Regions from separate parts of the Rhizobium sp. P2_G2 genome, predicted to be linked through region 2. Evidence: predicted binding sites of a transcription regulator. Region 2 holds the regulator's gene; each other region holds the start of a gene.
What was found. The regulator HrcA, encoded in region 2, represses chaperone genes, less so after heat shock. The targets are predictions, from matches to a motif close to GTTAGCACTCNCNNNNNGNGAGTGCTAAC.
Positions count from the first base shown of each region.

Region 1 (3,945 bases), on a different contig from region 2:
CAACACCGGCAGCATGGCCTGGAGATTGGAGAGCTTCTTCTCGTGGAGCAGGATATACGGGTCTTCGAGTTCGACCCTCATCTTGTCCTGGTTCGTCACGAAGTACGGGCTGAGGTACCCACGGTCGAACTGCATGCCTTCGACGACTTCGAGTTCGGTTTCGGCGGTCTTGGCTTCCTCGACGGTGATCACCCCCTCATTGCCGACCTTCTCCATCGCTTCCGCAAGGTAGCGGCCGATCTCGGCATCGCCATTGGCCGAGATAGTTCCGACCTGTGCGATCTCCTCGTTCTTGGAAATCTTGCGGGCGTTGGCCTTGAGTTCCTTGACGACGGCGTCGACGGCGATGTCGATGCCACGCTTGAGGTCCATCGGGTTCATGCCCGACGCGACGGCCTTTGCACCTTCCTTGACGATGGCCTGGGCAAGAACCGTTGCGGTCGTGGTTCCATCACCGGCGAGATCATTGGTCTTCGAGGCGACCTCGCGCAGCATCTGCGCGCCCATGTTCTCGAACTTGTCTTCGAGTTCGATCTCCTTGGCGACCGAAACGCCGTCCTTGGTAATGCGCGGCGCGCCAAACGACTTGTCGATCACGACATTGCGGCCCTTGGGACCGAGAGTCACCTTCACCGCATTTGCAAGGATGTCGACGCCGCGCAGCATCTTCTCGCGGGCTTCCGTGTTGAATTTGACTTCTTTCGCAGCCATGGTTCACTCCTTCATAGGCAGTTGGTTATGACTGAAACAGGCCTTAAGCGGCCTTCTTCTGCTCGATCTGGGCTTCGATGACGCCCATTATGTCGGATTCCTTCATGATCAGCAGGTCCTCGCCGTCGACCTTGATCTCGGTGCCTGACCATTTTCCGAACAGAACGCGGTCTCCCGCCTTGAGGTCGAGCGCCACGACCTGCCCCTGCTCGTCGCGAGCACCGGGACCGACGGCGACGACTTCACCTTCCTGCGGCTTTTCCTTGGCTGTATCGGGAATGATGATGCCACCCTTGGTCTTCTCCTCGGACTCGATGCGGCGGATGACGACGCGATCATGCAGCGGTCGGAACTTCATGTTTTCCTCCTGGACAAACAAGTTGAACTCCCCTCCGTCGGACTGGATGACCATTCCGGAACGGGGTGCCGAACTCCCCTGAGCGTCCGGCGACGAAAAATCTGGTTTTGCATTTTTTGGATTTCAAGAGCCGCCGAGAAAAAATTAGCACTCTTGCGCCATTGCTGCTAACGGGCTGATGAGGAACAATAATCTCTGCCCGTCGTTGGTTTTCTGTTGACGGAGTTCGCCCTTGGCGGCAAATTTTTCTGGTCATCGAAATGGAGACCAAGGCATGCAGACTAAGTCCGATTTTGAACTTCAGCTCGAAGGCTACGGCATCACCACCGCCCACATCCTCTACCGCATGCCCGATTTCGAGTCCGTGCTGCAGACTTACGTCTGGCAGCAGTACGACCTCGCCCCCGAATTTCCAGAAATGCGCAGGTTCCTCGAGTTCTGGGAAGACAAGCTGGACGGTCCGCTGCATTCCGTCAGGTACACGCACAAAAGACTGGTCGGTCCGCACGAATGGCGGCAGGTTTCGGGGGAGTTGAAGTTGCATTAGCAAGCGTTCGCCCGCGAAGTAGCACTTTTGAGGACTGCCACACCAACGCGATACTGGATACGCTTGAGCTGGGAATGGCCTGGAAAAGCGATCGCCTATAAACCTTGTCGCAGGTACGCTAACGCACGAACATTCGAGCATTTACAGTTCTCTCACGCTAGTCCTCGAAAATGCGTTGTCAGAATGGCGATAGCGGATGGCGATTGGATGTGAAGGCTGCATGAACGGAACAAAAGCGGGCAATAAGGGGTTATTGGCTCGAAAATCAACCGGTCGCCTGTCTCGGGTGCGGTCTGAAGCAGAATGTAAACCGGAGCCCGCCTCTTTTCGTTTGCGATTGGACCGCCCGCGCAATAGAAAGAGCCAATGCCGCTAAATCTTAGCATGGCTCAGTTTAAATGCGCGGACGCGATAAACGGAGCAAAATGACCGATTTCAATCCTGCGGCGTCTGAAGCCGGCAAGGCGTCCAATCCATCCTTTACCTCCCCCTTTCCCGACATTGACTCGAACACTGTTCTGACCGCCGTGCTGGCAACCAGCAATGACTGTATCACGATTCTGGATCTCCAGGGTCGCCTGCTGTTCATGAGCGAAAGCGGGCAGAGGGCGATGGAAGTCTCGGACTTCAACATCATACGCTACAGCCCTTGGTCGCACTTCTGGCAGGGCGAGGGTCACGCAGTAGCAAAGCAAGCGGTTGAAAGCGCACGCAAAGGCAAAAGCGCCCGGTTCTCGGCTTTTGCCGACACGATGGCGGGTAATCCAAGGTTCTGGGACGTAGAAGTTATCCCACTTGGTGGGGAGCTGGGCAAGCCGAGCCACCTGATGTCGATCTCACGCGACGTTACTGACCTAAAATCTGCTGACATCGAGATCGAACGGCTGCTCGAGGACGCTCGACAGAATGAGGCACGCTTTCGTACTCTGGCTGATTCCATGCCTCAGGTCGTCTGGTCGACGCTTCCTGATGGCTATCATGATTACTATAATGCCAGGTGGTACGAGTTTACCGGCAGGCCAGTGGGTAGCACGGATGGTGAAGGCTGGAATGGGCTGTTCCATCCGGACGACCAAGCACGGGCCTGGGAGGTATGGCGAGCCTCTCTTGCGACCGGCGCGCCTTACGAGATCGAGTATCGTCTTCGCCACCATTCCGGCGAATACCGCTGGGTTCTAGGCCGCGCATTGGCTATGCGTAACCTGGAAGGCGAAATTGTTCGCTGGTACGGCACGTGTACTGATATCCACGAAGCCAAAGAGCTGTCGGAGAGTTTAGCGCTTCTGAGCCATGAACTTAGCCACCGGATCAAAAACATATTTGCCATTATCAACGGCCTGATTGGGCTATCCGCGCGGCGGTTTCCCGAAAGCCGGCAGTTTGCCACCGATATTCAACACCGGCTGGCCGCGCTGGGCCGCGCCCACGACTTTGCTCGCCCTCACAGCGAAGACTCCAAGCCAGTTACCGGCGATACGACTCTGACAGATCTAATGCGAGAAATCCTGAAACCCTATCCGGCGCTGGATGAACACCGGATACAGATAACCGGGGATGAAATCAAAATCGACGACCGCTCGGCGACACCCTTGCATTGATCTTTCACGAACTCGCCACGAATGCCTCAAAATATGGGGCGCTCAGTGCGCCCGACGGACAGATTGCCATTTTTGCGACTGTGGCTGGGGAGGAATGCCAGATCGAGTGGATCGAGCGCGGCGGACCTCCAATTATCGGAGAGCCCAGCCGCCAGGGCTTCGGAACGAAATTAGCGACCATCAGCTCGGAGAGCCACTTGGGCGGGAGCATCGAGCGGAAATGGATGCCTGAGGGCCTGCATATGACGCTGCGATGCTCGGTCTCGAGCTTGCGACGCCCTTAGCCAGTTGCGCGTCGCGCAAATACTTTCATCGGCGCCGGGGCTTGCCCGGATTTGGTCACCAAATTCAGCGCAGCCTCGCCATCCTCGGCAGTGTACGGTTTCGGCAGGACGCCGATAGTCCCGGGCACACCGTCACCGAGCGACTTCGGATTAACGGTGACGTAAAGCACGTTCAAGCCGAAGTCCTGCGAAAGTCGCGCTCCGAGCGCAATGCCCGTGGGGCCGTCACGCAGATTGATGTCAACCAACGCGATCTCTGGGGCTTTCTCGACCAGCCTCAACGCAGTCCCAGAATCAGCTGCAATGCCCACGCCCTGGTGACCCATGTCATCGAGCGTTGCCTCAAGCTCCATGGCTACGAGAGACTCATCTTCAACAATCAGGATTCGATGCGACATAAAATACCCGTTACACGTTGAGCGCTAGTAACGTGTAGGTGGAACCGAT
Region 1 covers NZ_JBFUFF010000177.1:3,660-7,604, forward strand. Annotated here, with positions in the region: gene groL (chaperonin GroEL) at 1-711, opposite strand, end outside; gene groES (co-chaperone GroES) at 755-1,069, opposite strand; gene AC1D06_RS40840 (usg protein) at 1,344-1,616, shown strand; gene AC1D06_RS40845 (PAS domain-containing protein) at 2,042-3,214, shown strand; gene AC1D06_RS40850 (response regulator) at 3,495-3,896, opposite strand.
Region 1: a site for HrcA is predicted at 1,213-1,241, ahead of groES (co-chaperone GroES). Genes of this name have one in related genera too.

Region 2 (3,945 bases):
TGGTCAGGAGGGCGCGATGATTGACGGGCGTGCCTTGCCCTGTGCCGTTGATCAGCAGTTGGTTGTTGTCGTCCCAGCTATAGACGGTATCGCCATTGTTGAAGCTGAAATCGGCGCCGTAGAGATATTGCAGGGCGGCAATGTCATCCTGCATCAGAGTCGTCGGATGGTCGATCGCGCTGTCGCCCCGGGTCGTGTCGCCGACATATTGATGATAGGTCATGACGGAATATTCAAAGGAATTGTGATCCGCGGGAAGCTGCGGAAATGTGATCCCGTGACCGCCCTGGCTTACATGGCCGTGTTTGAGGCCGAGCGAGTGGCCGAGTTCATGCATCAGACCTGACGCATAGGCGAAACTGCCGACCGTCGGCATGTCGTATGTGTTGTGGACGAACCAGCAATCGCCCCAGCCGACCGTCGCCCTGGCCGGGTCGGGAGGATTACCCTCGGCCGTGCGGCTGCCGGGGATATGGGCTCCGCTTCCGTCCGAATAGTCGATCGTATCGGCCTCGCCGAAACGAATATCGGCGTTTACGTCGGCAGTCTGCGTGAAGGTCAGCCCGCACACGCCCTGGACATTGGCAAGGATGGTGGCGCAAGCGCTCTGCTGGTCCGCATTCATCGCCTCGAAGCCGGTCACCGCCTTGTAGCCGTTATGGGTGTATTCATCGGAACTGGTGGGGAAGGAATAGGTGAGATCCTTGTGATCCCATTTCCAGCCCCAGAGCAGTCCGTTGATGTCGTCCGTATTGGTCAGGTTGACCTGCGGCGGCTGATTGCGGAACGACATATTGTCGACGCCGAAGCCCTGCACGTCATTCTTGTCGTTGTTGACGACGACGCGCGCGATTCCGACCGCGTTGCTGTAGACGAAATGCTGGAAGCCGGTCTGGTCATTTTTGAACCGCTCGAGCAGGTTGCCCGCCGCGTCGAAAAATTTGACCGTGGTGGTGTCGACATCGTCGAAATAGCCGACATCGAATTCGACGCGATCGACCGGATTGCTGAACGTCCAGGACACCGGCCCCATATAGGTCGTGTCGTGTGCCAGCACCGGCGACGTCACCTGGGCGCCATCGGCAACGATCTGGCCGTGGAACTGGATGATGTTGACCTTGCATTTGTAGATCGGGTCGAAGGAACCGAAGTCCTGTTCCGAAAAGGTAATGGTCTGCATCGCAATGCCCTCCCCCGAACGCATGACTGACGAAGTTGACGCGTCATTCCGCCCGCGCCGACCGAAATCGGCGCGTTGCTTGCATCACCAAAATATAGACCAGAAATGGAAGGCTCTCCGTAGCTTGACAATCACAAACTGCGGGAATTTATATTTAGAAAATACTGAAATTCTGCCCAAAAGTCAATGTAAAAGCAAAAATGTCGGAGATTTTCCGGATCGTCAGCGCGCCTGTCCATTGAGTTTCGACATCAGCTGCGCGGTATAATCGACCATCGGCACGATGCGCGCATAATTGAGTCGGGTCGGGCCTATGACGCCGACGGCGCCGATGATGCGGTCCTCGGCATTGCGATAAGGTGCGACGATCAGCGACGAGCCGGAGAGCGAGAACAGCGTGTTCTCCGAGCCGATGAAGATGCGCACGCCCTGGCCGCTTTCGGCAAGATTGAGGATGTCGCTCAGCGATTCCTTCTTTTCGAGGTCGTCGAACAGCATGCGCAGCCGGTCAAGGTCCTCCATGCCTTCGAGCCCTTCGAGCAGGTTGGAACGGCCGCGAATGATCAGCTGCGTCGGCCGGCCATCTTCAGTGCCACCCGACCATATAGCGAGCCCCTTGTCGACGAGTTCACCGGAGAGCTGGTCGAGCTCGGAGCGGATTGTGGTCTTGAGCTTTTCGGTCCGCTCCAGCGCCTCGCCCAATGTCAGGCCGGACATATGCGCGTTGAGGAAATTGGCCGCCGCCGTCAATTGCGACGAGGTCGTTCCGGCCGGCAGAGTGATGATACGGTTTTCAACCTCGTCGCGGTCGCCGACCAGAATGGCAAGCGCCTTGTCCGGCGACAGGCGGACGAATTCCACATGCTTGAGCTGCGTGTCGCTCTTGGCGGTGATCACCAGGCCGGCGCCGCGCRAGGCCGACGAGAGCAGTTGGCTCGCATCATTGAGCGCGTTCTCGACCGAACCCACCCGGTCGGCCGGACGGATCTGCCGGTCGATCTGACGGCGCTCGTCTTCCGACAGCGCGCCGACCTGCATGAAGGCATCGACGAAGAATCGCAGGCCCTGCTGGGTGGGCAGCCGGCCGGCGGAAACATGCGGCGAATAGATGAGGCCGAGCTCTTCGAGATCGCTCATCACGTTGCGGATGGACGCCGGCGACAGCGACATCGGCAGCACACGCGACAGCGAGCGTGAACCGAGCGGCTCACCGGTGCCGAGATAGCTTTCGACGATGCGTCGGAAGATTTCGCTGGAGCGGTCGTCGAGCGCCTTCATTCCTTTTCCATCACATCGATCAAACTCATGCCTGAAATATAAGGATTCGAAGCGGGTACGCAAAAGGAAATTCGCCCCTTTTCCTTTGCAAAAAGACTTAACGCGCCTTAATACGCGTCTCAACATTCCAAGGAGTTCCGAATATGCGGCCATCCGGGCGTAAAACAGACCAAATGCGCAAGGTGAGTTTCGAACGCGGCTTTTCCAAGCATGCCGAAGGCTCGTGCCTGGTGAAGTTCGGTGACACGCATGTGCTGTGCACGGCCAGCGTCGAAGAAAAGCCGCCGGCATGGTTGCGCAATTCCGGCAAGGGCTGGGTCACTGCTGAATATGGCATGCTGCCGCGCTCGACGGGTGATCGCATGCGGCGTGAGGCGACCTCCGGCAAGCAGGGCGGCCGCACCCAGGAAATCCAGCGGCTGATCGGCCGCTCGCTGCGCGCCATCGTTGATCTCACCGCGCTTGGCGAACGCCAGATCACCGTGGATTGCGATGTGCTGCAGGCCGATGGCGGCACGCGCACGGCCTCGATCACCGGCGGCTGGATCGCGCTGCATGATTGCCTGAAGTGGATGGAAGTCCGCAACATGATCAAGGTCGAGAAGGCGTTGAAGGATCATGTGGCAGCGATCTCCTGCGGCGTCTTCGCCAATCAGCCGGTCCTGGACCTCGATTATCTCGAAGATTCCTCGGCCGAGACGGATGCCAACTTCGTCATGACCGGCAAGGGCGGCATCGTCGAGATCCAGGGCACGGCCGAAGGCGCACCGTTTTCCGAGGAAGAACTGCTGACGCTGATGGGTCTCGCCAAGCAGGGTATCAGCGACCTCGTGCAAATGCAGAAGCAGGCGATCGCCTGAGATGAGACGATGAACAAGGCTCCGTCGCAAATTCTGGAATCGGCACTTTACGTCGATGACCTCGATGCGGCGGAGGCGTTCTACGAGCGCATTCTCGGACTGGAGAAGATCGGGCGGTTTGGCAACCGGCATGTGTTCTTCCGCTGTGGCCCAGGCGTGCTCCTGATCTTCAATCCAGCCGAGACGATCATTCCTTACAAGGAAGGTCAGTTGCCGGTGCCGCCGCATGGGGCGCATGGGCAGGGCCATCTCTGTTTCCGCGCCACATCCGACGAGATCGACGAATGGGCCGCGCGGCTGACGGCGGCCGGCATCGAGATCGAATCCGTGGTCGAATGGCCACAGGGTGGCCGTTCGATCTATTTCCGCGATCCGGCCGGCAATTCGCTGGAATTCGCTGAAGCCCGGATCTGGAACATCATTTGACAGACTTGTCGGCCGGCAGGAGGACAGGATGATCATACGCGAATGGCGTGGCCGTGCATCGGCGTCCAGTCCGGAGACCTATCCGGCGCATTTCCGCAACAATGTGCTGCCGGAACTGCGCCAATTGCCCGGCTTCGTCGGCGCGCATCTCAGCCGGCGCCCGCTCGGCGACACCATCGAATTTCTGGTGCTGACGCGCTG
Region 2 covers NZ_JBFUFF010000002.1:162,455-166,399, forward strand. Annotated here, with positions in the region: gene AC1D06_RS03150 (M10 family metallopeptidase) at 1-1,180, opposite strand, end outside; gene hrcA (heat-inducible transcriptional repressor HrcA) at 1,403-2,458, opposite strand; gene rph (ribonuclease PH) at 2,602-3,318, shown strand; gene AC1D06_RS03165 (VOC family protein) at 3,328-3,744, shown strand; gene AC1D06_RS03170 (antibiotic biosynthesis monooxygenase family protein) at 3,773-3,945, shown strand, end outside.

Region 3 (3,945 bases), on a different contig from region 2:
TTCCGATGGTCCCAGCTGTTCGGAAAGCCGAATCTGCAGTCGGACGCCCCCTTGATGCAGCCTTGCCGTCACGATCATTTTGCCAGACCCTGGGTGTGGCGGCGTGCGTCCCTTGCGAGTGCCGCTTCAAGTTCGATGGGATCCACCTGGATGGATTGCCTGACAGCGGTACGAACCGAAATTGCAGGAATTTCCAGACGGGACGACGTGCGCCTATAGGCGATAAATGACAATTCTTCGATCCGTTCTTCCTCGGTAAATAGTCGATAGGTGCCCGCTTCCAGCGGCTGCGCCAGGGACGTGAGGACGAATGGATGAGCGAAAGTAATGTCCGATGCTGTCGTGCGATCCGTCATGATTTGTCTCCTGGTGTCCAGCGCGAAAATGATCGGCGTCTCGCCTCGCGGGCACCGGATACGTCTTATCGGTCAAGCCGCGTGAACCGGCGCGTTCAGAATCCGCAGCGCTCTCTCGGCCGTTCGAACGTTGAGGCCGCTCATATTCCACGAGCCATACGCGGCAGGCTCGCCGCTGAACACATGGTAGATAGTCCATGTGCCGTTGTGCTCGATTCTTCGGCCAAATCGGTAGCCATCTTTCGACCCAGCCTCGGGCCGCGCTCCCGCCGAAGCCGACGGAGCGGCATGGGGCGAGCTGGAAACGCGTGCGGATTCATCCGGCGAGTTTGCCAATCGGTTGACAAGGGCAAAATGCAGCGCGCCTTCGTCGACTACGCCGCTCTGGAATTTTTCGATCAAAAATCGGGCGGCATTCAGCCTGCTTTGCCGCGCGGCCGAATCGGAATCGTCTCTGATCCCCGCGCGCTCGAGAATTCGATCGAGCAAAGCGATATCCGTTATCGTGAAGTGCTGTTGGCAACCGGAAGACATATTTGTCCTCCTTTCATTGGGGCTAAGGTTTTCAACCCTACAAAAGCAGCGCCCGCTTCAATTGCTGCCGACGCAATCACTATGCATGTAAGCAATCTGACAAGCAAGCCTTGTCTCGAATCTACCCCTCCCAGGCAGATTTTCGTTGGCAAGCCAAGGATTCATCCGCTTAGACTCTTTTGTCTTGTCGCAGGTTGTTATCGGGAAAACCGTGGAACACTTTTCCGGAACCTGCTCAGCGGAATGCATAATCGACCGCGCGGATGATCCGCGCCTGCACGATATCCATCGTCACTTGATCAAGCGTCATGACCCTGTTGTCCCGCGACGAGGTTTCGCTCACGGTCTCGTCGATGCGGATATTGCGTGCAGACTTATCCGCAGTAAAGGCGATATGCGGGATTTCGGTCGAGGACTGATTGCGATTATTGGCGTTGATGATTTGAAAATCAATCTTCAGCTGATCGCCACCATCGATCTTCTTGGTGAGACCGTCGATGATCCGGTAGTCATGCCCCTTGGCTTTGAGGATTTCGCCGATCTCCATCATTGCAGGGCGAATGATGGAGATACAATGTTCAAGAAAGGCGCGCGTGAACTCCCCCTTGGCCTTCGCCTCGTTGACTTCCCTTTGCGCGTTTTCCTCCATCCGCCGATCATGTCGACCAAGGATTTCATCCAGTTTTGACTTGTCGGTATCTTTCATCACAATTCCTATCGAGCATGCGCGGTCGGCTGCAAACGCGTTCAAACGGCTTCCCTGAAGCCGTTGCGTGCAAGGCCAGTCCAGCGAAGGCTGGCATTTGCGGCTGCCTTGCTGTCGTTGAAAACGAGATCGTGCTTGCCGCTCGAAGCAAGAGGAACGGAATAGGGAGCATCGACATAATCTCGATTCTCGTTATATCCGATGCCCGCCAGATAAGCCTTCAATTGCCTCACATATTTGCCGTGCAGATCGAAAGTCGTGTTTTTCATAAGACCTCGTTATTTTTCCAGAATTGTTTTCGTAATTTTCTGCCTGAATCTCAGTCAATTCTATCCGATAAAAATGGTCATAGATAGACGCGCAATTTTTCTGGGTTTTCTGGGCTTTTTTTATGCTTTTCCACGCATGTGCAAAAAATAAAAAGCGAGAAAAATCGGTGCTCTTATTGTGGAAATTATTTTATCTGACCTCGGGGCAGCCATCGAGGAACGGAAAATTATTTATTTCACCAGATTTAAATTTCTAGCACTCGCCGCTCATGAGTGCTAAGACAACAAAATTGGTCCTTCGCGGGCCGTAAACCCATTTCATTGAGGACATTTAAAATGACGGACGTAAATTTCCGACCTCTTCACGATCGCGTCGTCGTCCGGCGCGTCGAAGCCGAAGCGAAGAGCAAAGGCGGCATCATCATCCCCGACACCGCCAAGGAAAAGCCGCAGGAAGGCGAAGTGGTCGCAGTTGGCACCGGCATCCGCAACGACAAGGGCGAGCTCGTCGCGCTCGACGTCAAGGCAGGCGATCGCATCCTGTTCGGCAAGTGGTCGGGCACCGAGGTCAAGCTGAATGGCGGAGACCTTCTGATCATGAAGGAATCCGACATCATGGGCGTCATCGCCTGATATCGTCGATTCCTTCGATCGACATTAACAACCAATGAGCCCTGGGCTCAGGAGTTTTCATCATGGCTGCCAAGGAAATTAAGTTCGGTCGCACCGCCCGCGAAAAGATGCTGCGTGGCGTCGACATTCTCGCCGATGCGGTGAAGGTCACCCTCGGCCCCAAGGGCCGCAACGTCGTGATCGACAGGTCCTTCGGTGCGCCGCGCATCACCAAGGATGGCGTTGCCGTCGCCAAGGAAATCGAGCTTGAGGACAAGTTCGAGAACATGGGCGCCCAGATGGTCCGCGAAGTCGCTTCGAAGACCAATGACGTTGCTGGCGACGGCACGACGACCGCCACCGTTCTCGCGGCCTCCATCGTTCGCGAGGGCGCCAAGGCGGTTGCCGCCGGCATGAATCCGATGGACCTCAAGCGCGGCATCGATCTCGCCGTATCGGCCGTCGTCAAGGATCTGCTTGCCAAGGCCAAGAAGATCAACACGTCGGAAGAGATCGCCCAGGTCGGCACGATCTCGGCCAATGGCGAGAAGGAAATCGGCGACTATATTGCCGAAGCGATGCAGAAGGTCGGCAATGAAGGCGTGATCACGGTCGAAGAAGCCAAGACCGCCGAAACCGAACTCGAAGTCGTCGAAGGCATGCAGTTCGACCGTGGCTACCTCAGCCCCTACTTCGTCACCAATGCAGAGAAGATGGTTGCCGAACTGGACGACGCCTTCGTGCTGCTGCACGAAAAGAAGCTCTCCAACCTGCAGGTCATGCTGCCGATCCTGGAAGCCGTGGTGCAGACAGGCAAGCCGCTGCTGATCATTTCGGAAGACGTCGAAGGCGAAGCGCTTGCCACGCTCGTCGTCAACAAGCTGCGCGGCGGCCTCAAGATTGCCGCCGTCAAGGCGCCCGGCTTCGGCGATCGCCGCAAGGCCATGCTGGAGGATCTGGCCGTCCTCACCGGCGGTACGGTGATTTCCGAAGATCTCGGCATCAAGCTCGAAAACGTCACGCTCGACATGCTCGGCCGGTGCAAGAAAGTCTCCATCACCAAGGAAAATACCACCATTGTCGACGGCGCTGGCCAGAAGTCCGACATCGAAGGCCGCGTCACCCAGATCAAGGCCCAGATCGAAGAAACCACCTCCGACTACGACCGTGAGAAGCTGCAGGAACGTCTTGCAAAACTCTCCGGCGGCGTCGCCGTGATCCGCGTTGGCGGATCGACTGAAATCGAAGTCAAGGAAAAGAAGGACCGCATCGACGACGCGCTCAACGCGACCCGCGCTGCCGTCCAGGAAGGCATCGTTCCCGGCGGCGGTATCGCCCTGCTTCGCTCTTCCGTCATCCTCGACGTCAAGGGCGAAAATGACGACCAGAATGCAGGCATCAGCATCATTCGCAAAGCGCTGCAATCGCTGGTTCGCCAGATCTCGGAGAATGCAGGCGACGAAGCTTC
Region 3 covers NZ_JBFUFF010000166.1:4,319-8,263, reverse strand. Annotated here, with positions in the region: gene AC1D06_RS40370 (hypothetical protein) at 75-356, opposite strand; gene AC1D06_RS40365 (hypothetical protein) at 429-890, opposite strand; gene AC1D06_RS40360 (hypothetical protein) at 1,126-1,641, opposite strand; gene AC1D06_RS40355 (hypothetical protein) at 1,638-1,865, opposite strand; gene groES (co-chaperone GroES) at 2,202-2,498, shown strand; gene groL (chaperonin GroEL) at 2,561-3,945, shown strand, end outside.
Region 3: a site for HrcA is predicted at 2,118-2,146, ahead of groES (co-chaperone GroES). Genes of this name have one in related genera too.